Regions from separate parts of the Mesorhizobium sp. CA4 genome, predicted to be linked through region 1. Evidence: riboswitches for the same ligand, from Rfam matches in the RefSeq annotation. Region 1 holds a riboswitch; each other region holds the start of a gene.
The links. A riboswitch is a leader RNA that binds a small molecule or an ion and turns the genes downstream of it on or off. The one in region 1 is predicted to bind cobalamin.

Region 1 (9,804 bases):
CGGCGCGCGACACATAGGCCTGAGCCGGATCGTCGATGGCGACCAGGCAGTCCGGCGCGACAGGTTGGCCGGGCTTGCGGGCAACGGCGCCGTCAACCGTCACCGTGCCGCGCTCGATCGCGTCACGGGCGCGCGAACGGCTGGCAAACAGGCCACGCCCAACGAGCAATTCGTCGAGCCGCTGGCGCCGGCTGGCTGGCAAAGGGGAACTCATCGGCCTTCATTGGCGAAAGCCGGGCGCGAACGCAATGGGTTTGAATATCGGGCAATAGGCTACAGAATGCCGACAGGATCAGGCGGTTCCTCAGCCGGTGGAGGTGGCAATGCTGAAAGGTACCTGTCATTGCGGCGCGGTTCATTGGACGCTGGAGGGCGATCCCGGTGGAATCACCGCATGCAATTGCACGCTTTGCCGCCGCTACGGTGCGCTCTGGGCCTATGACTATGTCGATGAGCGCATCCGCGTCGCCGGACCGCTGAAGTCGTACACACGCGCCGAGGTGGCGGAGCCCGCGCTAGAAATCCTGTTCTGTCCGACCTGCGCCTGCGTGGTCGCCTGGCGCGGCCTGCGCTCCGGCGAAAGCGGCCGCACGCGTATCGCGGTCAATGTCAGGCTTGCGCCGCCCGAGGAGGTCGCCGACCTGCCGATCGACCATTTCGACGGCCTGAATAGTTTCGACGACCTGCCGCGCGACGGCCGATGCGTACGTGATATGTGGTTCTAAAAAATAGTGCGCGAAACCTGGCGCTCGACGGCGGGCATCAGGCCCTCATTGCCGGAGGCTTCCTTGCGCTGCGGTTCAACTGCAGTGGGCGCGGCGCGCACCGCTTCCGGTAGCACGACGAGTTGAGGAACCTGCTTGTAAGAGAAGCCGCCGCGGATGTTGCCCATCTTGCCGGCGACGATATCCAGCACCGCTTTTTCAAGGTTGCGGTCGTAACGCGTTTCGGCTGCCGCCGGCGCGGCCATTGCAGCCAACAAGGCCATGCCGCAAAGGAACGACTTCATTGTTCTTATCCCCTGCCTCGGACCAAGGTCTTAGCAGGGCGCCGTTGAAAAACGGCCAAGAGACAGGGTAAGCGAACCGCAAAACAGGAGCCTTAACAAAAACTTAGTTCAGGAAGCCGGCAAATCGATTCTGCGTCTTGACGTTCTGATTCAGGCGCGCTGCGCCTGCATGCCGCGGCCGAGCGCGGCGAAGACAGTGCGCACGATGCCGGCCGAATCCAGCCCGGCATCGGCATACATCTTTTCCGGCTTGGCATGGTCTGTGAACACGTCCGGCAGCACCAGCGGGCGCACCTTGAGGCCGCTTTCCAGCAGGCCTTCATGGGCGAGGAAGTGCAGCACCTGGCTGGCGAAGCCGCCAATGGCGCCCTCTTCCACGGTCACCAGCACCTCATGCGAACGGGCGAGCCGCCGGATCAGATCCTCGTCCAGCGGCTTGGCGAAGCGGGCGTCGGCGACGGTGGTGGAAAGGCCCGCAGCGCCAAGTTCCTCGGCCGCCAAAAGGCAATCTTGCAACCGCGTGCCGAAGGAAAGCAGCGCGACCTTGGTCCCTTCCTTGAGGATGCGGCCCCTGCCGATCTCGAGCAGCGAGCCGCGCTCCGGCATGTCGACGCCGACGCCGTTGCCGCGCGGATAGCGGAAGGCGATCGGGCCGTCATCATAAGCGGCCGCGGTGCGCACCATATGGCGCAGTTCCGCCTCGTCGGCGGCGGCCATGACAACGAAGCCCGGCAGCGTGGCCAGGAAGGTCGTATCGAAAGCGCCGCAGTGGGTGGCGCCGTCGGCACCGACGAAACCGGCGCGGTCGATGGGAAAACGTACCGGCAGTTTCTGGATCGCCACGTCATGGACGACCTGGTCGTAGGCGCGCTGCAGGAAGGTCGAATAGATGGCCGCGAAAGGCTTGTAGCCTTCGGTGGCGAGCCCCGCGGCGAAGGTCACCGCATGCTGTTCGGCAATGCCGACATCGAAGGTTCGCTGCGGAAACACCTCGCCGAAGAGATCGAGGCCAGTGCCGCTCGGCATGGCGGCGGTGATGGCGACGATGCGGTCGTCCTCACGCGCTTCCTGGATCAGGCTCTCGGCGAAGACCTTGGTGTAGGCGGGCGCGTTGGCCGGCGCCTTGGCCTGCGCGCCGGTGATGACGTCGAATTTGTTGACGCCGTGATACTTGTCGGCCGCGGCCTCCGCCGGCGCGTAGCCCTTGCCCTTCTGGGTCACGACATGGATCAGCACCGGGCCTTTGCCATTGTCGCGGACGTTCTTCAGCACCGGGATCAGATGTTCGAGATTGTGACCGTCAATGGGGCCGATATGGTAGAAGCCAAGCTCCTCGAACAAGGTGCCGCCGGTAACATAGCCGCGCGCATGCTCGACGGCACGGGTGATGGCGCGGTCGGCGCGCTTGCCTAGGTAGGATGTCAGCTTCTTGCCGAAATCGCGTAAGCCCAGATAGGCCTTGCCGGAGGCAAGCCTCGCCAGATAGGCGCTCATGGCGCCGGTCGGCGGCGCGATCGACATGTCGTTGTCGTTGAGGATGACGATCAGCCGGGCATCGAGCGCGCCGGCATTGTTCAGCGCCTCGAAGGCCATGCCGGCTGACATCGAGCCGTCGCCGATAACGGAAATGACATTGTTGCGGCCACCCGACAAGTCGCGCCCCATGGCCATGCCGAGACCGGCTGAAATCGAGGTCGAGGAATGGGCGGCGCCGAACGGGTCGTATTCGCTCTCGGCGCGCCGGGTGAAACCGGAGAGGCCGCCTTCCTGGCGCAGCGTGCGGATGCGGTCGCGGCGGCCGGTCAGGATCTTGTGCGGATAGGCCTGGTGGCCGACATCCCAGATCAGCCGGTCCTGCGGCGTGTTGAACACATAGTGCAGCGCGACGGTCAGTTCGACGACGCCGAGGCCGGCGCCGAGATGGCCACCGGTCTGCGACACGGCGTCGATGAGCTCTGCGCGGAGTTCCGCGGCAAGCTGCGGCAGCGCGCTCTCATCAAGCGTCCGCAAATCCGCCGGAATGCGGACCTTGTCGAGCAGCGGCGTGTCTGGCTTCACTCGGGCGCGTCCTGCCTTATCGATCGAACACGGCGCTACCAGCAGATCGCGCCATAATCATGCGCGGGAATAGTCCGCCGGCGGGCGAATGTAAATGTGCGTCAGTGACGCGTGCTACGCTGCAAGGTGTATTGAGATTCAGGTCAGGCCGCGCCGAAAATGATGGATTCCGAGAACCGGAGCGGAGCGTACTCAAAGTACGTGAGCACCGGAAGCGCAGGAAACCGGCATTTGCAGGCCGGCTTCACCTGAATATCAACACACCTTAGTTCTCGGGCAGCGGAATGAACTCCTCCTCATCGCCGGGAACGATATCGAAGCGACCTGTCTTCCATTCCTGCTTGGCCTGCTCGATGCGTTCCTTGGAGGACGAGACGAAATTCCACCAGATATAGCGCTTGGAGCCCAGCGAAGCGCCGCCGAACAGCATGAAATGCGCACCCCGCTCGGAAGAGACAACGATCTCCTCGCCCGGCTTGAACACCAGGAGCCGTTCGGCCGGGAAAACATCGCCGGCGATCGAGACGTTGCCCTCCAGCGTATAGATGGCGCGCTCTTCGGCATCGGCCGGAATCTTCACGCTGGCGCCGGCGGCCAGCCTGAGATCGGCGTAAAGCGTGTCCGAGGCGGTCGCCACGGGCGAGCGCAGGCCTGAGAACGCGCCAATGACGACGCGGCCGCTGACACCCTCGGCATCGATCTGCGGCAGGCGGGCCACGGACGTGTTCGCGAACACCGGGGCAATCTCCTCCTTGCCGTCGGGCAAAGCCAGCCAGGTCTGCAGGCCGGAGACCGACATCGGCGCGCCGCGCAGTTCCTGTGGCGTGCGCTCGGAATGAACGATGCCGCGCCCGGCTGTCATCAGATTCACGTCGCCCGGCGCGATCACCATTTCGGTGCCGAGCGAATCCCGATGCCTGATCCTGCCGTCGAACAGGTAGGTGACGGTGGACAGCCCGATATGCGGATGTGGACGCACGTCGAGCGCATGGCCCGCGCGCAGGATCGCCGGGCCCATGCGGTCGAAGAAGATGAACGGCCCGACCAGGCGGCGTTTTGCCGTCGGCAGAGCGCGGCGCACCTCGAAGCCGCCAATGTCCTTGGCGTTCGGAACGACCATCAGCTCGATCTGGTCGCAGGCGAAGGCATCGCCGGGTTCGGGGTCGTTTCCCGGAAAGAAGCTCATGTCGGTTCCCTCAGGCGAAACGCAGCGCCGACCTGGCCTTCGCCTTGGCAGCCTCTTCCTCGCGATTGCGCGGTTCCTGATTGGTTTCGAGCGAATCGATCAATTCGCGCGCAGCGGCCGCGATCGCTTCCACTGCATGATAAAAAGCGTGCTCGTTGCGCTTGGACGGCTTCGTCGAGCCGGCCAGCTTGCGCACGAATTGAAGCGCTGCGTCATGCACTTCGTCATTGGTCGCCGGCGGCTCGAAATTGGCCAAGGTCTTGATGTTGCGGCACATGGCTTGAACTCCTTACCTGCTCTCTCTGCCCACCCTATTCCAAATCAGTCGGCGTCCAGCGGCTCCGTTCCTACCGGCTTGCCGTCGCGCGAAAGCCTGATCTTCTCGACCTTGTCCTCGGCCGCTTTCAGCAGCCTGTCGCAATGCGCCTTCAGCGCCTCGCCGCGCTCATAGATCTTGATCGACTGGTCGAGCGGGACGTCGCCGCGCTCAAGATCATCGACGATCTTCTCCAGCGCATCGAGCGCCTGTTCGAAGCTCATCGCCTTGACGTCCTCATTGCCTTCCAATGCCATACTCTATCCCTTCATCAGCCGCCCGACATGAGCGGCGACTGAAAATGCCAGTCCCTGCAGATCGTAGCCGCCTTCCAGCAGGCTGACGAGCCTGTTGCCGCTGTGGCGGCCGGCGCGTTCCATCAATTGCCCGGTCGCCCAGTCGAAATCGTCCTCGGTCAGGTTGATCTCGGCCAACGGGTCGCGATGGTGCGCGTCGAAGCCGGCGGAAATGATGATCAGGTCCGGCGCGAACGCGTCGATCGACGGCAGCACGCGCGACAGGAAGGCGTCGCGGAAGAGATCGCTGCCGGTCTGCGGCGCCAGCGGCGCATTGACGATGTTGCCGGCGCCGGTCTCGCTCTTCGCGCCGGTGCCCGGATAAAGCGGCATCTGGTGCGTCGAGCAATAGAGGACCGACGGGTCGTCCCAGAAGATGTCCTGGGTGCCGTTGCCGTGATGGACGTCCCAATCGACGATGGCAACGCGTTCTGCCTGATGCTTGTTCTGGGCGTAGCGGGCGGCGATCGCCGCCGTGTTGAACAGGCAAAAGCCCATCGCGGTGGTCTTTTCGGCGTGATGGCCGGGCGGACGAGCGGCGACGAAGACGTTTGCCGCACGGCCCTCGAAGACGTCGTCTACCGCCGCGTTGGCACCGCCGATCGCGGTGATCACGGCCTGCCAGCTTTTCGGGCTGGCGCTTGTGTCGGCGTCGATCGAGACGATGCCGCTCTCAGGGATCGCGGCGCGGACACGCTCGACGAAATCCTCCGGGTGCGCATAGAGGATCGTTTTCTCGTCGCCTTCCGGCGCCTTGACGCGGTCGAGCGCCGAAAACGCCTCGTCGTCGAGCACGCGCTCGATGGCGCGCAGGCGGTCTGGCCGCTCGGGGTGACCGGGCGGCGTGAGGTGTTCGAGGAAGATCGGATGCGTGTAGAGACGGGTGGCCATGGCGCCTAATCTAGGGACCTATGACCGCAATGACCATGTTTGGCAGGCCGAATGGCTGGGGAAAATCGCGTCTTGCCGTGTCGCTAATGCCATTGGCGGGTGCCGGGCTTCGCTGTAAGGTCTCCTCGCTGCCTGGTGCCCGCGACGCGGGAGAATCGGGAACACGGTTGAACTCCGTGGCGTGCCCAACACTGTAAGGGGGACCGCGCCGGCAAACGCCACTGTCGAAGACGGGAAGGCGCCGGATGCGGGACGATCCCGAGCCAGAAGACCGGCCCGGCAGACATGGTCTTCCGCTTGGTCAGGCGGGGGACTGTTTATCGCAAGGGGAAAAGCGATGACAGCAGCAGCGATCGCCGCGAGTGGCGGCGACTTTGACCAATTGGCGCGCGACGCGGTCTACCGGGCCATGTTCACCAGGCGCGACGTGCGCAGCCATTTTGTCCCCGACGATCTCGATGACAATGTGCTGGCCCGGCTCATCACCGCCGCGCATCATGCGCCGTCTGTCGGCTATATGCAGCCCTGGAATTTCATCGTCATCCGCGACCCCGCGAGACGGCGGGAGGTGCTTGACCTTTTTCTCGCCGCGCGCGAGCAGGAACTGCCGGCGATCGAGGCGGAGCGGCAGGCGCTCTATCGCAAGCTGAAGCTCGAAGGCATCTGCGAAAGCGCGCTCAATCTGTGCATCACCTGCGACCGGAAGCGCTCGAAGGACTCGCCTCTCGGGCGTTGGCACAATCCGGAGATGGATCTCTACAGCACCGTCTGCGCGGTGCAGAATTTCTGGCTGGCGGCGCGGGCCGAAGGTGTCGGCGTCGGCTGGGTGAGCATTATCGAAACCGAGTCGCTGAAGCAACTTCTGTCGATCCCGGAGCATGTCACGCCGATCGCCTATCTCTGCGTCGGCCGCGTCTCGGCTTTCGCGCCGAAGCCGGACCTCGAGGCGCATGGTTGGGGCAAGCGCCTGCCGCTGCCCGAACTGGTCATGAGCGAGACGTTTCGCGGCGCCGGCGAGGCGCCGCTCAAATCGGCAATCGCAAAGCTTGGCGGCCCATCAGAGCCATGATCAGGCGGCTCTCGGGGTATCCCAGCGCGAGCCGGCGCCGAAAGAGCCCAGCGCCTTGTCGCGCAGTTCCCTGAATTTGGACGAGGTCTCGGCGAGCCGGCGGTCCCATTCGGGATTGGGCTCCTGCCCTTCGATGGCTTCGAAATAGACCTGCATCAGGGAGGCGATGGCGAAGGGCTCGATGAAGGCTGCCTTGAAGGCCCAGGCAAAGACGATGGCGAGCACGAAAGCCCAGCCGGCAAGCTGGCCCGGCATTACCCACAGAATGGCGGCCGCGGGTGCCAGCATCAACAGGAAGATGACGAAGGACACGCCCCACATGATCACCGCCAGCCAGACGGCGTTCTTGACCATGTGCTTGCCGTTCTGCGCGTAGAGCACCACGCCTTGTCTTGCCGTCTCGAATGGCGAGTTCGAACTGATGCGGATGTTATAGCCGAGGATGATCTCGTCGACATAGGTCAGCGACAGGCGGATCACCGTGTTGATGAAGCTGACCACGCCGCCCAGTCCCGGAATGGGCAGGAAGGCGGCGATGCCGCCGATCAGGCCGGTGATGGCGCGGATGGCGCCCTTGACCAGCTGGTCGACGACGAAAAGGATGTTGGCCTCGGCGAAGCGCTGGGTGACCACTTCCTTCGCATAGGCGATCTGGCCCTGGCCGTCGGGAACGTCATGACCGTCGATCAGATGCACCATGACGGCGATATGACCCGCCTTCAGCACATAGAGGATGTATTCGCGGATCCAGTAGACGGCGATCGAGACGACCCCGAAGCCGACCACCCCGCCCCACAGCGCAAAGGACATCGGACCGTCGGGATTGGTCGAGATGTGCCCGACGCCATAACCGACGCTGGCGCCGGTACCGGTCGCCATGATGTAGGCGCCTGTGATGCCGAAATAGACGATCATGCGAAAGATGATGAACGGCCATGTCCGCATCATGATCGACACAGACCGGCCAATGCTGAAGTCCCACATGGCCCCGACTCCCACACCCCGCGCATGACCCGAAAATCGGAATCGATTTTCGGAAAGGATCATGCGCCGAATTAAAGTTTTACAGCGTCCTTTGCGCGTTCAAAGAACGCGCGGCGCTGTAAGAGATGGCGGAGGAGGATGCGCTTGCCCCGGCGATTGTCAATCACGGCAGGGTTGCGCCGGCCTGAAACCGGTGCACAACCCGGTGGCTTGGTTACCCAAGCGAACCGTCATGGCTTCTTGCGCAAGCCTTCGAGCAATTGCTTGAAGGCCGCGATCGCCTTCTTCGAGGTGGCTTCCGGATCGTTCGAATTGGCGATGCGCTGCGCGGCCTGGCTGCTGGCGCCATTGATCAGCCGTGAGGTCGTCTCGGGATCAAGCTCCGGAACGACCACGCCCTCTTCCTGCAGCCTGGTCAGATGCTCGGTCATCGAGGCGGTGCAAGCATTGGCGTTCGGCCACAGTGCCGGATCGCCGAGCACCGCCGGGCCGTCGCGGAACATGATGCGCTGGATTTCCGGCTCCAGCGCCATCTCGATATAGGTGGTGCATTCGTCGACGAAATGCTGCCAGCGGGTGGGCGCTTTCGAAGCCACCTCGTTCACCCGCAAGGCCATCTCACCGTCGATCTCGGCGATCACCGCCTGCAGCAGCCCCTTCTTGTCGCCGAAATGGTGGTAGAGCGCCCCGCGCGTCAGGCCGGCCGAAGCGGTGAAATCGTCCATCGAGGCCTCAGCATAGCCGATCGTGCCAAAGGCATGGCGGGCGGCCGCGATCAGCTTGGCGCGCGTCTCGGCGATCATCTCCTTGCGCGGTTTGTGCATGGCCCTGGACCTATTCTCATACGCTTCGTATGCCAATTGACATACGCGGCGTATGAATTATCTGACTTTCATACGCTGCGTATGTAGTTGCGGCATTCACCCTTGTCGAGGAGCAGGACCATGCGAAACCCTTATTCGGACATCTTTCGGGCTCCCGGCACGAAAGGCTTTGCCGCGGCGGCCTTCATCGCGCGCTTACCGATCGCCATGGCGCCGATCGGCATCGTGGCAATGCTGTCACAAACACATGGCGAATATTGGCTGGCCGGCGCCGTCTCGGCCACATACGCGCTGGTGAACGCCTTCCTGTCGCCGCAGGTGTCGCGGCTGGTGGATCGGCGCGGCCAGACGGCGATCGCCGCGCCGATGACGCTCGTTTCGGTGCTTTCCTTCGCGACATTGGTCGTCGCGGCCAACCGGCATTGGCCGGTCTGGACGTTGTTCCTGTCGGCGTTGCTTGCCGCCGCCATGCCCAGCATCCCGGCCCTGGTCAGGGCGCGCTGGACCGAGATCTTCCGCAACCGGCCGGAGCTCAACACGGCGTTTGCCTTCGAATCGGCCGCCGACGAACTGGTCTATGTCGCCGGCGCCTCGCTGTCGGTGGGCCTGAGCGCGGCGCTGTTTCCCGAAGCAGGCATGGTGGTCAGCACGTTGCTGCTTGCGCTCGGCTCGGCGGCATTCCTGCTGCAGCGCTCGTCCGAGCCGCCGGTCCGCCCGGCCGAACATGGCGCGGCCGGGTCGGCGATCCGCCTGCGGCCGGTGCAGATCATCACTTTCGCGCTGATCTTCGTCGGCGCGACCTTCGCCACGACGGAAGTCACCACAGTCGCCATCACCAAAGAGCTTGGCCAACCTGAGGCGGCAAGCCTCGTCATCGGCGTCTATGCGCTGGGATCCTTCGTGCTCGGCATCATCGTCGGCGCGCTCAGCCTCAAGGCGCCGCTGCAACGGCAATTGGCACTCGCGGTCACCGTGATCGCACTCACCACCTTGCCACTGCTCTTCGCCGACACGGTGCCGACGCTCGCGCTCGCGGTGTTCGTCAGCGGCGTCGCGATCTCGCCGACCTTCATCACCGCCTTCGGCCTGATCGAGCGCCACGTGCCGCCGGCGATGCTCACCGAAGGTGTCACCTGGGTGACGACCGGGATCGGCATCGGCATGGCGCTGG
Region 2 (9,804 bases), on a different contig from region 1:
CGCGGCTTGGCGAGGACCTGTTCTACCTGATCTCGACGCCGCGTGCGGAGCGTTGGAACTTCGACGATCTTTCCAAACTGCTTCCCGCCGACGGCAGCGTATCCTTGAAGAACGTCACCAACGACCGCGGCTGCTTTACCGTCGTCGGACCCAAGGCGCGCGAGGTGCTGCAGCCGCTGACCGAGATCGACCTTTCCAACGAAAATTTTCCGTGGTTCGGCGTCAAGACCGGCAGCGTAGCCTTGGCAAGCGACGTGCGGCTGCTGCGGGTAAACTATGAGGGCGAGCTCGGTTGGGAACTGTATCACCCCCTGCCCTACCAGCGGCGATTGCTCGACGCGATCCTCAAGGAAGGCGAGAAGCACGGCATGCGGCTGGTCGGGTTGCATGCGCTGGAGTCGCTTCGGCTCGAAAAATCCTATCGCGCCATGTATCGCGACATGAACCCGGAGCTCAACGCGCTGGAGAGCGGGCTGGAGCGCTTCATCCGCCTCGACAAGGACTTCATCGGGCGCGACGCGGTTCTGAAATACAAGGGGCGGAACGATCGGCGGCGCTCCGTGACGCTCAGGATCGACACCGATGGCGCAAGCACGCTTGCCAATGAAGGGCTCTATAGCGACGGCGCGCTGGTCGGGCGCATCACGTCGGGCGGCTACGGCTATGCGCTTGGGCATGACGTGGCGCTGGCGCTGCTGCCCGAGCGGTTTTCGAAGCCAGGCACCAAGCTCGACGTCGCGGTCCTGGGCGACTGGAAGATCGCTGAGGTTATTGCGGATTCGCCTTACGATCCGACCTCGGCCAGGGCTCGGATGTAATAGGCGGGGCCAGCAAAGGCCCCGTTGCCGACGTGTCCTTCGGAGGGAGCCCGTATGCGCATCGATCGGATCAACGTCTATTCGGCGCAACTGCCGGTCAAAGGCGGCGTCTACCGCATGGCCAGCGCCGATGTGGAGGCTCTGGACTCGACGGTTGTCGAGATCGTCACCGATGACGGCTTTGCCGGATGGGGCGAGACCTGCCCGATCGGCCCGGTTTACCAGCCGCATCATGCGCTGGGCGCCCGCGCCGCGATCGCCGAGATCGCGCCGGGGCTGATCGGCTCGGAGATCGCCTCGATCAGGGCGCTCACCAAACAGATGGACGAGCGCCTCAACGGGCACGGCTACGCCAAGGCTGCCTTCGACATGGCCTTTCTCGACCTGCTCGGCCAAAAACTCGGCGTGCCGGTCTCGACGCTTTTGGGCGGGGCGCTGACGGACCGCGTGCCGGCTTATTATTCGCTGATCGTCGGCGCCCCCGACGAGACGGCGAGGATCGCCGCCGACAAGGTGAAGGCCGGCTATCCGCGACTGCAGGTGAAGATCGGCGGACGCAATCTCGAAGAAGACGTGGAGGTCGTCCACAAGGTCTGGGAAGCGGTCGGCTACAAGGCGCGCATCGCCGTCGACGGCAACCGGGGCCTGACGGTGGCCGCCGCGATCCATCTCGACCGGCTCTGCCAGCAAATCCCCTTTGTCTTCGAGCAGCCCTGCAACACGATAGACGAGATCGCGACGCTGAAAGGCCGCGTCACGCATCCGGTCTATCTCGACGAAAGCACCGAAGACCAGAATGCGGTGCTGAGGGCAATTTCACTCGGCATCGCCGACGGTTTCGGCTTCAAGGTGACACGTCTGGGTGGCCTGACGAAGATGACGGCGGTGCGCGATCTCTGCGCCATCCGCTCGCTGCCGCATAGCTGCGACGACGCTTGGGGCGGCGACATCATCGCGGCGGCCTGCGTGCATCTGGCCGCCACGGTCGAGCCGCGCCGTATGGAAGGCGCCTGGATAGCCCAGGAATACATCAAAGGCCATTTCGACCAGAAGCACCCGGTCGTCATCAAGCAAGGCCACATCGCCGTGCCGCAGCGGCCGGGGCTCGGCGTGAAACCCGAGCCCGGCATGTTCGGCAAAGCGATGGCGATATACGGGCCGTAACTCCAGGCGCAAACCTGCGCGTGGGCCGAATTGTGCCCGCGATCACTTCGTGAACGAAGCGGATCGTTCCGCCCTGCCCTGCGTTCTTGTGACACGCTAGGAGGAACGGCGATGGACGACGATCGGACCGAGAAGATCAGGCAACGTGCCTATGAGATATTTCGACGCGAGGGTGGCATCCTCGGCAATCATGAACGGCACTGGCATCAGGCCGAAATGGAGATTGACCGCGAAGCAGCTCTGCCGATGACGGCGGACGATGCGCTGCCCGAAGCGCGCGAGATCGACAGCGCTGATGTGCTTACGGTGGAGGCGCTTGCGGTGCGCACCGGCATTTCGGGCGAGGAGGCGCAGGAACTGCTCGACAGGCTGGGCAACGACCGCGCGGCGATCGAGCAGGCGGCACGCGATCTGCAGACCAAGCGTCGAAGCTAATCCGCCGGCAAAGGTCAGCCGGTCGGATTTCGACCCGCTGCAGGCCGCCCCATAACTCCGTTCCGGGTTGACAGGCCAGACGCGTCGCCCTAATTTCGCGTTAGTGTCTACTAACGCGAAATACTGGACGGCGCTCGGCGATCCGACACGGCGCACGATCTTCGAACTGCTGGTCGACCGACCCAGTTCGGTGAGCGGGCTCGCCAATGTGTTGCCGGTCACGAGGCCGGCGGTCTCGCAGCACTTGAAGGTTCTCAAGGATGCCGGGCTGGTGGCCGACACGCGCTCGGGCAAGGAACGCATTTACCGCATCGATCCGGGTGGCCTCGCGGCCTTTCGGGCTGAGATCGACCAGTTCTGGGTGAAGACGCTTGCCGCCTACGCGCAAATTGTCGAGCAACCGACAGAGGACGAAACATGATCAAGCAACCGGCCCCTGCTCCCGTAAGGCATTCGGTCGTGGTCGCGGCGCCGATCGCGCGCGCCTTCAAGGTGTTCACCGAGGATTTCGGCAATTTCAAACCCCGCGAGCACAATCTGCTCGCCGTGCCGATCGCGGAAACGATCTTCGAGCCGCGGGTCGGCGGCCACGTCTACGATCGCGGCGTCGACGGCTCGGAATGCCGCTTCGCGCGTGTGCTCGCCTACGAGCCGCCGAACCGGCTGCTTCTGAGTTGGGACATCAACCCGCGCTGGCAGATTGAAACCGACCCCGCCAAGACCAGCGAGTGGGAAGTCCGCTTCACGGCCGAGGCGGAGAACCGGACCCGGGTCGAAATCGAGCATCGCCATATCGAGCGCCATGGCCAGGGCTGGGAAAGCGTGCGCGGCGGCGTCGACGGCGATCAGGGCTGGCCGCTTTACCTTCAGCGGTACCAGGAGCTTTTTGCCCGGGCGGCCTGACGGCAGCGCCCCGGATCGCCGAACGGCCGCGGCCGACATGGCCACAGCGACGAGGAGGAGAGCAGACCATGGAATCCTACTGGTTGAGCGTTCTTGGCGTGCTTGCGCTCTGTCTCCTGTCGGTGGCGCTGGCGATCTATTCCGGCTCGTCCGAGGGATTTGCGGGCAAGCTTGCGGGTCCGGTCATCCCGACGGACGACGATAATCCGCTCTACCGCATCGACCGCGTCCACATGAACTCGGTCGAGGCGCTCGCGCCCTTTGTTGTGCCCGCTGTGTTGGCGATGATGGCCGGTGTCGGACCGGGGACGCTGGCCGTGCTCGTGTGGATCCACCTTGCGATACGCCTCATGCACATGGCGGTCTACTTGCGTGGCGGAAACGTCGCCAAGGGCGGCAGCGTCAGGACGATCCTCTATGTCTCGGGCGCGCTGGTCACGCTTATCCTCATCCTCGTGACGGGATGGGCGGCGCTTCGCTGAGCAGCGCTCCCTTTTCGCTCCGACGGCGGAACCCTCGCCCCGATCGGAGGTTCATCCCCTGTGCAACCACAGGAGATGCGCCATGGACCACACCAGCCACATAAGACTGACCAATGCCGAGCTCACGCCGGACATCCTCGAGGGCGCCACCATCTACGGCCCCGATGACGAGAAGATCGGCTCGGTCGACCACCTGCATGGCAGCCAGGTCGTCATCGATGTCGGCGGCTTTCTCGGCATCGGCGCCAAGCCGGTGGCCGTCGCCGCCAGCCAGCTTGACTTCATGCGCGACGAGGACGGCGATGTCCATGCCGTCACCAGTTGGACGAAAGATCAGTTGAAGGCGATGCCCGAGCATCGCGACTGAACCGCTTCGAGCAGCTCGCGCTCGGCCGCCTGCATCTGGCCGTCGTGCTCAACGAGACCGGCGGTCGACAAATAATAAGAGGCGGTGCCGCCCTGGCCGGCGGTTCGCCCCACGCCGTTTCCCGAAGGCAGTCCCGGCAAAAAAAAGCCCGCTTCGGCATGCCGAAGCGGGCGGGAATTTTAGGACAGCAAGCTTACTTGCAGTCCTTCAGCATCTTCAGCGCCTTTTCGGCATTGGCTTGGGACGTGTAGGCCTTTGTCCCGGCATCGGTCAGTTTCTTGCCGTCCGGCTTCGTGGAAACCACGGAGCATTTCTTGGTGGTGGCGTCTTTTGCCACCCAATACTGCGTGGCCGCAAATGCCGGCATGCTGAAAAGCGAAACAACCGAAGCTGCAACCAGAACCTTGCGAATCATAGCGTTCTCCCAAGTTGAATTCGACTCGGCCCGTTCATCCGGAAGTACCCATCACGCGGATATCCGAGCCGAACCGCTGGCGAGCCGTATCGCGAATTAACCGCCGAGGGCAATTTACAAAAATGTAAAGTTCGGCCGTCCGCCTACACGCTGCGCCCACGCTTTTTTCGCGCCATGTCGGCGTGACATCGGCCGAATACCGCAAGCGCTTGGCCGGCATCGCGGGTATCGGCGCACACGGCACATTGAGGCGACCTGGATCAATCCGGCGGCATCTAGGCGACCCTCTCGCCGTCTTTCTTGACGAACTCGCGCACCGGATTGTCGAGCAGCAGCGGCACCGCTTCGATGGTCGGGGCGCGTCAGTCCTTCGGCGCGTTGCTGTAGAGCGCCACGCCGACGCGGTCGTTGCGCCGCCACCGCACGAAAGCGCGATAGACCGTGTCGTCAGCCGGAACCTCGAGCAGGAAGCGTTCGGGGATGCCCATATCGGCGGCCACGCGCAATTCCGCACCCTGCTCGTGCTGGTTTCTGATCGTGCAGCCGATCCGGACGCCGTTGGCGATGATCGTGGCTTCCTTGAGCACGAATTCGCGCGCATGAAGACGGCGCTCGGTCTCGGGATATTCGGCCATGGGCAGCGGACTCCTCGGGCAAGGCTCTCCTCGCCACGGGGCCGCACCATAGCAGCGAGGCGTTTCCGTTCCGTTAGCGATTGCTGAAACGGCGAGGCTCGCCCGCTGGTCGGCAGGTGAGCGGTTATCCAGCGTTATATTGCGCCGGCGACCACGCCGCTCGCGTGCAGCACCCAGCGGCGGCCGTCGCTGCGAAATTCGGTGAGCGACAGCGGCTCGAGGTCGATCTTCCAGACCGAGGAGAGCGGTGCGCCCAGCACATGCACGATGGCGGCGCGGATCGGCACGGCATGGGTGAGCGCGATGGTGTGGCCGCTCTCGGCAGCCAGGCGCTCCAACAGTGCCGCGCCGCGCAAGGCCACCGCGGCAAGCGACTCGCCGCCATGGGGTGCGGCATCCGGATCGGAAAGCCATACCGCCATGCCTTCCGGATCCTCCGCCTGCACCTCCTCGAAACTTTTGCCGGCCCAGCGCCCGAAATCCTGCTCGGCAAGCAACGGCTCGACCGTCGCGTCAAGGCCGAGCGCGTCGGCCGTCTGACGCGCGGCCAGCGCCGGGCTCGTCCAGACGCGGTCGGCGCGGCGCAGCGAAGCGGCCAGCGCGCCGGCACGCTCGAAGGCCCGCGGCTCCGGCGCCTCGTCACTTGGAAAACGACCCTTGCGCGTGGCCTGCGTCGCGCCGCTTGCGATCATCGTCAGGCGGGCGAGCATCCCAAAACTCCGTGGTCTAGTGAAATTTCGGCCGTGCGAAGCCGTATTGGCCATTGCATGTCGTTGACAGACGAACGAAGTGCTGACAAGTGTTTTAGCGCTATACGGGATTGGAAGCCGGTGCGAGTCCGGCACGGTCGCGCCACTGTGATCGGCACCAGCCGAAAGTCAGGCCTTATTCCGCAGCATTGTTCGATCAACGGGACGCAGTATCCCACGGGAGGTCAATATGTCCGACACCACCTTCGCCCCCAGCTACGGTCCGGTTGCGATTCCGGTTCGCGAGCTTCTGCCGTGGGCCATCTTCGCCGGCCTGATGCTGATGATGGCGATCTATTTCGTCGGCGCGGAAGAAGGCGCGACGTCGCTGATCCGTGGCACCTATGTGCACGAGTTCGTGCATGATGGCCGCCACCTGCTCGGCTTCCCCTGCCACTAAAGCGGTTCAGCATCGCTGAACCCCTTTCGATTCTGATCTAACGCAATTCCGGACGGAAAACCGCTACGCACTTTTCCTGGAATTGCTTGGTTGGCTTAACGCAATTCCGAACGGAAAACCGCTAAGCACTTTTCCTGGAATTGCTCAGAAGGATTAGTGACATGGTCGGAAAACTTTTGCTGCGCGGCATGCTTGTCGGGCTGGTTGCGGGGATTCTGGCGTTCGCCTTCGCGCGCGTCTATGGCGAGCCGCAGGTCGACAAGGCGATCGCCTTCGAGGACCAGCAGGCGCAGGCAGCCGGTGTGGCGCCGGAACCCGAGATGGTCAGCCGCACCACGCAGGCCGGCATCGGTCTCGCAACCGGCGTGCTGGTCTACGGCGCCGCCCTTGGCGGGCTGTTCTCGCTGGTCTTCGCCTATGCCTATGGCCGTCTGGGCTCGCTCGGTCCGCGCGGCACCTCGGCGCTGATCGCGCTGCTCGGCTTCCTTGCCGCGATCGTGGTTCCGAGTCTCAAATACCCGGCCAACCCGCCGGCGGTAGGCAATGCCGAGACCATCGGCTACCGCACCGAGCTGTTCTTCATCATGATCGTCGTCTCGATCGCGGCGATGGTGGCGGCGGTCGGCCTGGCGCAGCGGCTGTGGAACCGGCTCGGCGCCTGGAACGCCTCGATCGTCGCGGGTCTCGCCTTCCTCGTCGTCTTCGCGCTGGTGAAGGCGGCGCTGCCGGATATCAACGAAGTGCCAGAGAATTTCTCGGCGACCGTGCTGTGGCAGTTCCGCGTCGCCTCGCTCGGCATCCAGTTGGTGCTGTGGACCGTCGTTGGGCTCGGCTTCGGCGCGGCTGCCGAGCGCGTGGTCGCGGTGCGCGACCAGCGCAGCCCGGCACGCCGCTACGCCTGAATCCGATGCGCTGGCCGCCACGGTTTCGCGCCCTGGCGGCCAAAATGGCTCACCGGTGGGTAGGACCGCCGAGCCACTTTGGCCCTTTGTTTTCTCGCAATTCCGGACGGAAAACCGCAGCACAGTTTTCCTGGAATTGCTCGGTTTCGGTGCTGCTCGCACTTCTGGCCGCCACATCCGCGCAAGCGCATAGCGGCTCGTCGGCCCCGCCTCCCCCAGGCATACAGATCCCCAGCCTGACCCACGGCCAGATGGTGGTGATTGCGCGCTACCGAGGCGACATCCTGGACCTTGCCCAACGCCAGACCGTGACCGACCCGACCTTCCGGCGGCTCTACAATCACGGCAATCTGCAATTCACCTACTGCCTCTGGGGCCTGATGCCGGGAAGTCTTGGCGAGGAAGAGAGCCCGTTCAACGAATGTAGCCACGCCTATCTCGCCACCGCCAAGGCGCTGCTCACCTATATGGCCACGATGCCCTCTGCCGAACGCAACGCGAAGGCGCTGATCTCCGACATCGATGCCGAGATGGTGCGCAGCAGCGCGTCGTGGATCCTGTGCCAGCATAGCGGCGAGGCCTTCAGCACCGGCGCGGTCATCGAGCCACGCTGGCGGGACATCTTCTTCCACCTGCCGAGTCTCGCGGTGCTGCTTGCCACGGCAGCGGCGCTCACCGCCGCCGCATGGTCGATTATCGGCGCGCCGCGTAGCCGCACGGCCTAGGGCGTTCACGTTCACGGAAACCGGGCGCGCATCACAATTCCGCGAGCGTGATGTCATCTCGGAACGGCAGACGTTTTCCATTTGGGCACCTGGGCTGAACACAGGAGCAAATCATGCATGGAAAAATCATAGCTGGCCTCGCGTTAGCAGCCTCCCTTGGAATTGCCCAGCCCTCCCTTGCCGCACCCGACTGGAAGGCGGTAGCGCAGGCGCTCGGGAAATCCGGCACAGAAGCACCAGGGGGAGTGTACCGCGTCGGGCTGCCTCGTTCCGATCTGAAAGTCACTCTCGACGGCGTGGAACTCAAACCGGCCCTGGCGCTCGGCTCATGGCTCGCATTCAAACCCGTGGGCGATCACGACGCCATGGTCATGGGCGATCTCGTGTTGACCGTGCCTGAGATCGACCCGGTAATGATGAAACTGATTGAAAGCGGCATCGAGATCACGGCCCTCCACAATCATCTGCAGAGGGCCCAGCCGGAGACGATGTATATGCACGTCCTTGGGCACGGCGATCCGGAGAAGCTGGCTGCGGCGCTGCATACGGCGTTGCAGCAGAGTGGAACGCCGCTTTCGGACGCACCGGCGAGCACCGCCGCTGCTTCGAAAGCGATCGATCTTGATACGCAAACCATTGACCAGGCGCTTGGCCACAAAGGCAAGGTCAATGGCGGTGTCTATCAGGTCAGCATCGCGCGCGCAGAAACCATCAAGGACGATGGCATGGAGGTGCCGGATGCAATGGGCTCTGCGATTGCCATCAACTTCCAGCCGACTGGAAACGGCAAGGCCGCGATCACCGGCGATTTCGTCCTGATCGCCTCTGAAGTGAATCCGGTGCTACGAGCTCTGCGGGAAAGCGGAATAGAGGTGACGGCTGTGCACAACCACATGCTCGACGATCAACCCCGGCTGTTCTTCATGCATTTTTGGGCAAATGACGATGTCGGGAAGTTGGCCAAAGGGCTGAAGCTGGCGCTCGATCAAGTGCATCTTAGGACGGGTAGCTGACTTTGACGCAGGCCCGGCGAAATTCCGAAGGCGGCGGCATTGGCCCGGCCGGCGCCGAACTGCCGGGCTACCAGCCAGAAGGAGGCCGCGCTGCGGACATCTACGCGGCGCGCGCCCTCCGGGATTTTGGGGACGGCTTCGCCGCAGTGCTCCTGCCGGTATATCTAGCGTCGATCGGGCTTGGACCGCTGGAGATCGGTGTCGTGGCTACCGCTGCACTCCTTGGTTCGGCATTGTTGACGCTCGGCATCGGCTTCCTGGCGGTGCGCGCAGACCGGCGCACCCTGCTTCTGGCTGCGTCCGGCCTGATGATCGCAACCGGGCTGGCCTATACGCAGTCAAGCACCTATGCACTTCTTCTGCTCGTGGCCTTCCTGGGCACCATCAATCCTTCGTCAGGAAGCGTGAGCATCTTCGTTCCGCTGGAGCATGCAGTCCTGTCGCGGCTCGTCGCCGATGCGGACCGCACCAGGGCGTTCGCGCGTTACAGCCTGTTGGGTGCGCTGGCGGCAGCGTTTGGCGCCCTTGCCGCAACCAGCCCGGACTTTCTGGTTACGATCGGGATGTCGCGATTAACGGCGCTGAAGGCGATGTTCGTCCTCTATGCATGTCTCGGCATGGCGGGAGGCTTGGTCTACGCGCGCATTCCAGCCGGTCCCAAAACCTCGCCCAAGGACCGGCCGGCAGCGGCGCTTGGGCCGTCGCGTGGCATTGTTTACAAGTTGGCGGCCCTGTTCAGCATCGATGCGTTCGCCGGCGGGTTTGCGGTGCAGTCGCTCATGGCTTTGTGGTTGTT
Region 3 (9,804 bases), on a different contig from region 1:
TGAGCGCGCGTCGCTGCGGCGAGCGGGTTCTCGGTATCGTCCTCGTCGCGGCTGGCGACCGCGTTGGCAGCGGCGTCGATCAACGCGATCTGGGTCGGGAACATGTCGCGGAACAGGCCGGAGATGCGCCAGGTGACGTCGACGCGCGGGCGGCCGAGCGTGGCCGGCGGCAGCACCTCGATGCCGGTGACGCGGCCGGTGGCGGCATCCCATTGCGGCCGGCAGCCCATCAGCGCCAGACCTTGCGCGATCTCCTCGCCGCCGGTGCGCAACGAGGCGGAACCCCAGAGGTCGATGACCAGCGAGCGCGGCCAGTCGCCATGGCTTTGCATATAGCTGCGCACCACTTCCTCCGCCGCCGCCTGGCCGAGGTCATAGGCGGTTGGCGTCGGCATTGTGCGCGGATCGGAGGTGAAGAGGTTGCGGCCGGTGGGGAGCACATCGGAGCGACCGCGCGCCGGGGCGCCGGCAGGGCCGGCCTTGATATGGCGGCCATCGAGCGCGGCGAGCAGGTTGGATTTTTCGGCCGCCGCGCTTTGCCGGCGCAGCGGGTCGGCTTCGTCTTCCGGCGCGCGGCCATAGACATGCAGCCCGTCCTTGACGGCGAAATCCTTGAGGTCGCAGAGCCAGGCGTCGATGCGGCGCAGCGCTTCGTCAGGAGCGTCTGTGCCGGCAACGCCGGCTTCGGACGCAAGGCCAGTCTTTTGCGCCGTCTCGACAATCAATTTGGCCAGACGGTCGCGACGGCGGCGGTCGAGGCCGTCGGCCTGCGCATATTCGTCGACCAACCGCTCGAGTTTCTGTTGCGCCTCGTCGAGGCCGGCGCCGGTCAGCGGCGGCGGCAGATGGCCGAGGGTGACGGCCGAAATGCGGCGCTTGGCCTGCGCCGCCTCGCCCGGATTGGAGACGATGAATGGATAGATGACGGGCAGCGATCCGGTGACGATCTCCGGGAAGCAGGTTCCGGAGAGGGCCACCGTCTTGCCCGGCAGCCATTCCAGCGTGCCATGCGCGCCGACATGGATGATGGCATGCACGCCGAGCGATTTCTGCAGCCAGAGGCCGAAAGCGATCAGCTCGTGGCGCGGCGGCAGCGTCGGGTCGTGATAGTCGGCGCGGCGGTCGGCCGAGCGGCCGCGGTCGGGGGCCAGCGCCACGGTGACGTTGCCGAATGTCGCGGCGCGGAAGGGGAAGGTTACCGAGGTCGGCGCTTGAACACCCCCCTCTGGCCCAGAGGGGGGTGCCTCGCGCGAACCGATCCCGTCTGCCTTGCCCCACGCGGCCTCAACAGAAGCTCGCGCTGCTTCCGGCAGTTCGGCTGAAAAGGCGGAGTAGTCCCCTCCCGAGAGGCAGTGCCCACCCACCTGCAGCGCATCCAGCAACGTGCGCGGCGATTGCGGAATCCCCTTAACCGCATAGCCCTGTTCCTTCAGGTCATGCAGCATCGCAAGCACGCTGGAGGGCACATCCAGCCCGACGGCATAACCTGTACGTCCGGGCGCGCTCGGATAATCAGGGATCAGGATCGCGAGCTTGCGCTCCGCCCGCTTCGTCCGCTGCAGGCGGATAAACGCGGCGATCCGCTTGGCCACCTGCGCCACGCGGTCCGCCTCGGGCCGGTTGGCGAAGGCGCGGAAGGCCAGCGCCGGATCGGTCTCGACCTCGCCCTTAAAGGAGATCGCGCCGGCGAGGATGCGGCCGTCGAGCTCGGGCAGCACGACATGCATGGCGAGGTCGGCGGGCGCCAGGCCGCGCTGGTTCTTTTCCCAGACCTCGCGCCTGGTGGTGGCGACGATGACCTGGAAGACGGGCACGCCGGCGCGGTCGAACAGGGTCTCGGCGCCGGGTTCCGCGCCGGAGGCGAAAGCGGTGGCGGTGACGATGGCGGCGGGGTTCAATGTTGCGACGGCATTCTCGACGAAGGCCAGCGATGCCGGATCTTTGAGGCTGGAGACGAAGATCGGTATGGGGGCCAGGCCTTGCGAACACAGGGCGTCAACGAGTGCGTCGATGGGCCCTACGTCGGCGGCAAGCAGCATCGAGCGGTAGAAGAGGATGGGGATGACCGGGGTGCTGAGGTTGTCAGCGTCGAGTTCTGTCGCCCCCCCCTCTGTCCTGCCGGACATCTCCCCCGCAAGGGGGGAGATTGAGCTGCCGTCGATGGTTTCGCCAATCGCGGATGCTGCAATGTGTTCTATTGTTGAGTTAGCAGAAGAGGCGCCACGGTCGATGACGGCTGATCTTCCCCCTTGCGGGGGCCGGCAGGACAGAGGGGGGTGCGAAGGATCGCCGACCTTTGAAAGTGTAGGCTTTTCGACAACTCCCAATCCCGGCTCATAATGCCCCGCCTTCGGCACGCTGACCGGTTCGGCCACGGCCGCATCCGACCCCGCCAACCTTGCCAGCCTTTGCACCAGCGCGCGCATATTGGGCAGGCCGCCTTCGCGGAAATAGCCGAGCAGGGCGTCGAGCTCGGCGCGCGGTAGGGTTGAGCCTTCGATCAGCCGCAGGTCCTCGTCATGGCTTTCGCCGGGCAGCAATGCCAGCTTGATGCCGCGTTCGCGCGCCACCGCGGCGAGTTGGTCGCAGCCATAGCGCCACCAGTCATAGCCGCCGAGGATGCGGACGAGGATGACCCGGGCGTGGCGGGCGACGCTGTCGATCCACAGGTCCACCGACATCGGGTGGCGAAGGTCGCGCAGCGCCGCCAACCGCATCGAAGGCAGCCGCGCCGCATCCGCCTTCCAGGCCGTGGCAAGGCCGGCGAGATCGCTGTCGGTGAAAGACAATGCCACGACATCCGCAGGCGTCTGCCTGAGGTCGATCGGCTCGGCGAGATCGTCGAGCGAAGCGGATGTGGTGGCGAGGATGTGCATCGGAGTCCGGATTTGCCTCAGCCGGCGAGGATACGCTCGATCGCCGGGCGGTTCAGCCCCTTGAGGCCGATGACGACGAGCCGCGAGCGGCGGTCGTCATCGGCTGTCCAGGCGCGGTCGTAATAGTGGTTCACGCGTGGGCCGACGGCCTGCAGCAGAAGCCGCATCGGCTTGCCGCCGACCTCGACGAAGCCTTTAACGCGCAGCACGTTTTCCTGCTCGGCGGCAATGGCGACGCGCTTGGCCAGCTCGTCGGGATTGGCGATCGACGGAATGTCGAGGACGAAGGAATCGAAATCATCATGCTCATGGTCGAGCTCGTCGTCGTGATGGGTCTTGCGGTTCTCGATGTCGTCCTCCACCGCAAGGCCGAGGCCGAGCAGCACGGACGGGTCAACCTTGCCCTGCGCTGTCGGCACGACCTTGACGGCGCGCGCGACATGCTCGCCGATGACGGCGTTGGCGCGGGCGGAGCCCGCCGCATCCATCAGGTCGCTCTTCGACAGGATGATCAGGTCGGCGCAGGCGATCTGGTCCTCGAACACCTCCTCGACCGGATCGTCATGGTCGAGGGAATCGTCCGCTGCACGCTGCGCCTGCAACGCATCCATATCGGAGGCGACGCGGCCGTCGGCGAGCGCCGGGCCGTCGACCACGGCGATGACGCCGTCGACCGTCACGCGGCTCTTCACCGTCGGCCACTGGAATGCCTGCACCAGCGGCTTCGGCAGAGCGAGGCCCGAGGTCTCGATCAGGATATGGTCTACCTTGGGGTTGAGCGACAGGATCTGGTCGAGCGCCGGCACGAAATCGTCGGCAACCGTGCAGCAGATGCAGCCATTGGCGAGCTCGACGATGTTTTCTTCCGGACAAGAGTCGACGCCGCAGCCTTTCAGGATCTCGCCGTCGATGCCGACATCGCCGAACTCGTTGACGATGATCGCCAGCCGCTTGCCCTTGGCGTTCTCGAGCAGATTGCGGATCAGCGTCGTCTTGCCGGCGCCGAGGAAGCCGGTGACGACGGTGCAGGGAACACGGGAAACGGATGCGGTCATGGTCAGTCCTTCAGCATGTCGAGAGGGGGGATGCGGGCAACCAGGCCGCGCTTGAGGGAATCGGGCCGGCCGCGCCAGGGGATGAGGCCATCGGTCGAGGTGGCGAAGAGCTTTGCGCCGGCGACGAGATCAGCGCCGCTGGTCGTGTTCAGATCGCCGAAGACGTAGCTCCAGCAGCCGTCGCGCAGCAGCACGGCGCTCAGCCGGCGTTTGCAGTTGCCGAGGCATTCGACGGTACGGATGCTGATCTTTTCGCCGGAGGCAGCCCGACGCGTGTCTTCGGCAAGCAGTGCACCGGCGCGCGGATGCGCATCCGAACCCGTCTCGTCGCGGCAGGATGAGCAGACGATGACGGTCACACCGGCCAAAGCGTCGGGCTCGGACGGATTATCCGCACTGTTTGCCGGGAAACTGCCGTTGCGATCCAAAACCATGCTCCTTGCCCGGAAAACCCGCCGGGTATTCGGATACTTAAAGTCTCAGACGGCAGGTCTCCTGGCTCACGGGTCGTCGCCCTGAATGCCGCCTTCCCGGGAACATCCCAGTGGTTTTCGGCAGAGGCTCGTCGCTTACAGTTGCGGGGACAGCCGCGGATTTGGGTGTTGGCCCGCACCGCATTCCCTCTTGGCTCCTCCCTTTGCCGGGAGAAGACCGTCTGGGTCAGGATTTAGGCTTACGGTTAGGTCCCTGTCAACGCGCAGCTACGACACCTTGATGTCGGCCAGCGCCGGTCCGAGGTCGCCGGCCGGCGTCACTTCGATCGACTCCAGGCCGAGCCAGCCCTGCATCTGCTTCAGCTCATCGAAAAGCTGGGCGGCCGTTTCGGGCGGGGCGCCGGCCTCGGCATAGGCGGCGTGGACGCGCAAGATGCTGGCCGGGCGGTCAGCTCTCAGATCGACGCGGGCGACGATCCGATCGCCGAGCAGGAAGGGCAGAACGTAGTAGCCATATTGGCGTTTTTCGGCCGGCGTGTAGATCTCGATGCGGTAGCGGAAATTGAAGAGTTTCTCCGTCCTGGTGCGTTCGAAGACGACGGGATCGAAGGGGGCGAGCAGGGCGCGCGCCTCTATCCGGCGCGGGGAACGGGCGTCCTTGTGGAGATAGGCGGTCTTGTCCCAGCCTTCGACCTTCACCGGCAGCAATTCGCCGGCATCGACCAAATCCTCGATGCGGTCCTTCGTGTCGCCCGGCGCGAGTCGAAAATAGTCGCGCAGGTCGCCATAGGTGGCGATACCGTGGGCGCGGGCTGAGATGCGCAGCAATTCGCGATGCGCGTCCTCGACCGAGGGTACGGGAAGGTCGAGCACCGCCTGCGGCAAAACGCGCTCGGGCAGGTCGTAATAGCGTTCGAAGCCGCGGCGGTAGGCGGTCGTAATGCGTCCGGCCCAGAACAGCCATTCGAACGCGTGTTTGGCCTCGCTCCAGCCCCACCAGCCGCCATTGCCCTTGTGGCCATCGATATCGGAGGCGGCGATCGGACCGCGATCAGCGACCTCTCTATATATCTCGTCGATCATTTCCTTGCGTTCACGGCCCCATTTCGCCAGGCCGAGATACATCTCGTCGCCCTGCTCGGCGCGCTGCATGCGCCAGCGCATCAGAGGATAGGTCTCGACGGGCAGGAACGACGCCTCATGCGCCCAGTATTCGAACACGGCGCGCTTGCGGGTGACCGCGGCATTGTCGAGCAGCGTAAGCGGGTAGGGGCCGAGACGCGAATAGAGCGGCATATAATGCGCGCGCACCACCGCGCTCACGGAATCGATCTGCAGAAGGCCGGTTCGCGAAAGCACCCGGGCAAGGTGCCGGCGATCCGGAACTCCTGCGGGGCGAGGGTCGTTGAACCCTTGCGCGCCGAGCGCAATGCGCCTCGCCATGGCCAGCGAAATCTTGTCCTTCATCAGGTGTCCTTGCCCCGATCGTCCGTTAGATCTTCAGCCGTGATTCCGGCCATGCTAGCAGGCAAATGGCGGGAGATATGTCAGGAGAGAAAAGTGGAGTAAAAAGCGAAGGAAATCAAACAGGAGCGGATCGGACCAGTTTCTTCCGATAAGCCGTCCAGGGCCGCGATTTGAACAAGGTTTGACTTGCGTCACCGAAACCGCTGCGCTAACCCTCGCCGCGTTGCAGCATGGGCCCGTTAAAACGGTTCAGCGGTTAATCTGTCACGCTTCCGCATTAGAGTTCGTTGCTGTAATCAAAATGAACTGCCCCCACCGAAGGAAAGTCGCCGCATGAGCGCACTCCTAAGTTCGTACCTGCCTATCGTGCTGTTCATCGCCGTGGCGATGATCGTCGGTCTGGCACTCATCGTTGCTCCGTTCCTGGTGGCCTACCGCAATCCCGACCCGGAAAAGCTTTCCGCCTATGAATGCGGGTTCAACTCGTTCGACGACGCCCGCATGAAGTTCGACATCCGCTTCTACTTGGTGTCGATCCTGTTCATCATCTTCGATCTCGAGGTCGCCTTCCTGTTCCCGTGGGCGGTGTCCTTCTCGAAGCTCGGCATGCTCGGCTTCTGGTCGATGATGGTCTTCTTGGCGGTGCTGACCATCGGTTTTGCCTATGAATGGAAAAAAGGAGCGCTGGAATGGGATTGAACGACAGTTCAGGCACCCTCGTCGCGCCGAAGCCCAAGGGCATCATCGACCCCAACACCGGCAGGCCGGTAGGGGAAGACGATCCCTTCTTCCTCGAAATCAACAATGAGCTGGCCGACAAGGGTTTTCTTGTCACCTCGACCGAAGCGCTGATCACCTGGGCGCGCAGCGGCTCGCTGATGTTCATGACCTTCGGCCTCGCCTGCTGCGCGGTCGAAATGATCCACACCTCGATGCCGCGCTATGACTCGGAGCGTTTCGGCGTCGCGCCGCGCGCGTCGCCGCGCCAGTCCGACATCATGATCGTCGCCGGCACGCTGACCAACAAGATGGCGCCGGCGCTGCGCAAGGTTTATGACCAGATGCCGGAGCCACGCTACGTCATCTCGATGGGCTCCTGCGCCAATGGCGGCGGCTACTACCACTATTCGTATTCGGTGGTGCGCGGCTGCGACCGCGTCGTGCCGGTCGACATCTATGTGCCCGGCTGCCCGCCGAGCGCGGAAGCGCTGCTCTACGGCATTCTCCTTCTGCAGAAGAAGATCCGCCGCACCGGCACGATCGAGCGGTGAGCCGATGACCCTGGCGTTGAACGAACTCTCCACCTATCTCGGCGAGAAGCTCTCCGGCCGCATCGGCGAAGCCGTGCTTGCCTATGGCGAGCTGACGGTGCCGGTCGAGCCGGGCAATCTTATCGAGGTGGCCACCTTCCTGCGCGACGATCCGCGCTGCCAGTTCATCTCGATCGTCGACATTTGCGGCGCCGACTATCCCTCGCGCGCCAAGCGCTTCGATGTCGTCTATCACCTTCTGTCGCCGAAGCAGAATGTGCGCATCCGGCTCAAGGTCCAGGCCGACGAGGAGACGCTGGTGCCGTCGCTGACCGGCGTCTATCCCGGTGCCGACTGGTTCGAGCGCGAGACTTACGACCTTTACGGCGTGTTGTTTTCGGGCCATCCGGACCTGCGCCGCATTCTCACCGACTATGGTTTCGAAGGCCATCCGCTGCGCAAGGATTTCCCGCTGACCGGTTTCGTCGAGGTTCGCTACGACGACGAGGCCAAGCGGGTCATCTATGAGCCGGTGGAATTGAAGCAGGAATTCAGAAACTTCGACTTCTTGAGCCCGTGGGAAGGAACGGATTACGTCCTTCCCGGGGATGAGAAGGCGAAGTAGTAGGGCGACCCATGGCTGAAACCTCCGTCCGCAACTTCAACATCAACTTCGGTCCGCAGCATCCTGCGGCGCATGGCGTTTTGCGCCTGGTGCTGGAGCTGGATGGCGAGGTGGTCGACCGCGTCGACCCGCATATCGGCCTGCTGCATCGCGGCACCGAGAAGCTGATGGAGGCCAAGACCTATCTGCAGGCCGTGCCTTATCTCGACCGGCTCGATTATTGCGCGCCGATGAACCAGGAGCATGCCTTCGCGCTTGCGGCCGAGCGCCTGCTCGGCGTCGAGGTGCCGAAGCGGGGCCAACTGATCCGCGTGCTCTATTCCGAGATGGGCCGCATCATGTCGCACATCTTGAATGTGACGACGCAGGCGATGGATGTCGGCGCGCTGACGCCGCCGCTTTGGGGCTTCGTCGAGCGCGAAAAGCTGATGGTGTTCTACGAGCGCGCCTCGGGCTCGCGCATGCATGCGGCCTATTTCCGGCCGGGCGGAGTGCACCAGGACCTGCCGCAGAAGCTGGTCGAGGACATCGGCAAGTGGATCGACCCGTTCCTGAAGTCGATCGACGATCTCGACGCGCTCTTGACCGGCAACCGCATTTTCAAGCAGCGCAATGTCGATATCGGCACGGTGTCGCTGGCCGACGCCTGGGCCTGGGGCTTTTCGGGCGTGATGGTGCGCGGCTCGGGCGCCGCCTGGGACCTGCGCAAATCGCAGCCCTATGAATGCTATTCCGAGATGGATTTCGACATTCCGATCGGCAAGAACGGCGACTGCTTCGACCGTTACCTTGTGCGCATGGAAGAGATGCGCCAGTCGGCCAAGATCATGCGCCAGTGCGTCGATCTCTTGCTCGGCAAGGAAAGCGCCGGCCCGGTGTCGAATCTCGACGGCAAGGTGGTGCCACCGAAGCGCGCCGCGATGAAGCGCTCGATGGAAGCGCTGATCCATCACTTCAAGCTCTATACCGAGGGCTATCGCGTGCCGGCCGGCGAGGTCTATGCGGCCGTCGAGGCGCCGAAAGGCGAGTTCGGCGTCTACCTGGTCTCCGACGGCACCAATAAGCCCTACCGCTGCAAGCTGCGCGCGCCTGGTTTCGCGCATCTGCAAGCCATGGATTTCCTGTGCCGCGGCCACATGCTGGCCGACGTCACCGCCGTGCTTGGCTCCCTCGACATCGTGTTTGGTGAGGTCGATCGCTAAATGTCAGTCCGCCGTCTTGCAGAAGCCAGCCTCCAGCCAGCCTCGTTCGCCTTCAGCGAGGCGAACGCGGCAGCCGCCCAGCAGTGGATCGCTAAATACCCGAAGGGGCGCGAGCAGTCGGCCATCATCCCGCTGCTGATGATCGCGCAGGAGCAGGAAGGCTGGGTCACCAAAGCGGCGATCGAGACGATTTCGGACATGCTTGGCATGCCGCGCATCCGTGGCCTCGAAGTCGCGACCTTCTACACGCAGTACCAGCTCAATCCGGTCGGCACGCGCGCCCATATCCAGGTCTGCGGCACCACACCCTGCATGCTGCGCGGCTCCGAAGCGCTGATGGATGTGTGCCGTTCGAAAATCCATCACGACCAGTTCCATACCAACGACAAGGGCACGCTGTCGTGGGAGGAGGTCGAATGCCTCGGCGCCTGCGTCAACGCGCCGATGGTCATGATCTTCAAGGACACTTTCGAGGACCTGACGCCTGAGCGGCTGGCCGAGATCATCGATCTCTACGATGCCGGCAAGGGCGCCGAGGTGAAGCCTGGCCCGCAGAACGGCCGCCACGGGTCCGAGCCGGCTACCGGGCTGACGACGCTGACCAGCGAAAAGGCGATCCTGAAGTCGACGCGCGACAAGGAAGCCAAGGCGGCGGCGAAAGCGGCCAAGGAAGCTCTCGCGTCGGCGCCGGCTGCTGCTCCCGCGGTAGCCCCGGCACCCGCTGCGCCTGCAAGTTCGGCGCCGGCTCCGGCCGCCTCAGGCCCGGTCGGACCGTCAAAATCCAGCAAGCCGAAGACCCATGCGGCTGAAACCAGCCCGGCGCTCAACACGCCGTCGCCGGTCAAGGTCGCCTCGGCCACCGAGAACGGCGCCAGCGTCAGGGCGCCGCGCCATT

Region 2: another riboswitch for cobalamin. It lies ahead of LB528_RS18330 (CbtB domain-containing protein); the one in region 1 lies ahead of bluB (5,6-dimethylbenzimidazole synthase).
Region 3: another riboswitch for cobalamin. It lies ahead of LB528_RS07630 (DUF1636 family protein); the one in region 1 lies ahead of bluB (5,6-dimethylbenzimidazole synthase).

The regions. Positions count from the first base shown of each region.
Region 1 is NZ_JAIUHK010000008.1:41,574-51,377, reverse strand. Features, by position in the region: gene LB528_RS08930 (TlyA family RNA methyltransferase) at 1-214, opposite strand, end outside; gene LB528_RS08925 (GFA family protein) at 324-725, shown strand; gene LB528_RS08920 (hypothetical protein) at 722-1,009, opposite strand; gene dxs (1-deoxy-D-xylulose-5-phosphate synthase) at 1,160-3,067, opposite strand; gene LB528_RS08910 (pirin family protein) at 3,333-4,253, opposite strand; gene LB528_RS08905 (DUF2277 domain-containing protein) at 4,264-4,530, opposite strand; gene LB528_RS08900 (exodeoxyribonuclease VII small subunit) at 4,575-4,826, opposite strand; gene LB528_RS08895 (histone deacetylase family protein) at 4,830-5,756, opposite strand; cobalamin riboswitch at 5,873-6,051, shown strand; gene bluB (5,6-dimethylbenzimidazole synthase) at 6,094-6,825, shown strand; gene LB528_RS08885 (hypothetical protein) at 6,826-7,809, opposite strand; gene LB528_RS08880 (TetR/AcrR family transcriptional regulator) at 8,040-8,633, opposite strand; gene LB528_RS08875 (MFS transporter) at 8,754-9,804, shown strand, end outside.
Region 2 is NZ_JAIUHK010000021.1:86,112-95,915, forward strand. Features, by position in the region: gene LB528_RS18275 (FAD-dependent oxidoreductase) at 1-818, shown strand, start outside; gene LB528_RS18280 (mandelate racemase/muconate lactonizing enzyme family protein) at 873-1,982, shown strand; gene LB528_RS18285 (DUF2934 domain-containing protein) at 2,094-2,417, shown strand; gene LB528_RS18290 (ArsR/SmtB family transcription factor) at 2,521-2,838, shown strand; gene LB528_RS18295 (SRPBCC family protein) at 2,835-3,320, shown strand; gene LB528_RS18300 (MAPEG family protein) at 3,389-3,802, shown strand; gene LB528_RS18305 (PRC-barrel domain containing protein) at 3,885-4,169, shown strand; gene LB528_RS18310 (hypothetical protein) at 4,136-4,282, opposite strand; gene LB528_RS18315 (hypothetical protein) at 4,363-4,584, opposite strand; gene LB528_RS18320 (PilZ domain-containing protein) at 4,947-5,219, opposite strand; gene LB528_RS18325 (histidine phosphatase family protein) at 5,354-5,929, opposite strand; adenosylcobalamin (AdoCbl) riboswitch at 6,015-6,158, shown strand; gene LB528_RS18330 (CbtB domain-containing protein) at 6,159-6,368, shown strand; gene LB528_RS18335 (CbtA family protein) at 6,530-7,270, shown strand; gene LB528_RS18340 (hypothetical protein) at 7,420-7,995, shown strand; gene LB528_RS18345 (DUF1259 domain-containing protein) at 8,109-9,008, shown strand; gene LB528_RS18350 (MFS transporter) at 9,068-9,804, shown strand, end outside.
Region 3 is NZ_JAIUHK010000006.1:184,000-193,803, forward strand. Features, by position in the region: gene cobN (cobaltochelatase subunit CobN) at 1-2,876, opposite strand, end outside; gene cobW (cobalamin biosynthesis protein CobW) at 2,894-3,931, opposite strand; gene LB528_RS07630 (DUF1636 family protein) at 3,934-4,359, opposite strand; cobalamin riboswitch at 4,399-4,602, opposite strand; gene LB528_RS07635 (winged helix-turn-helix domain-containing protein) at 4,633-5,832, opposite strand; gene LB528_RS07640 (NADH-quinone oxidoreductase subunit A) at 6,166-6,531, shown strand; gene LB528_RS07645 (NuoB/complex I 20 kDa subunit family protein) at 6,522-7,103, shown strand; gene LB528_RS07650 (NADH-quinone oxidoreductase subunit C) at 7,108-7,707, shown strand; gene LB528_RS07655 (NADH-quinone oxidoreductase subunit D) at 7,719-8,909, shown strand; gene LB528_RS07660 (NADH-quinone oxidoreductase subunit E) at 8,910-9,804, shown strand, end outside.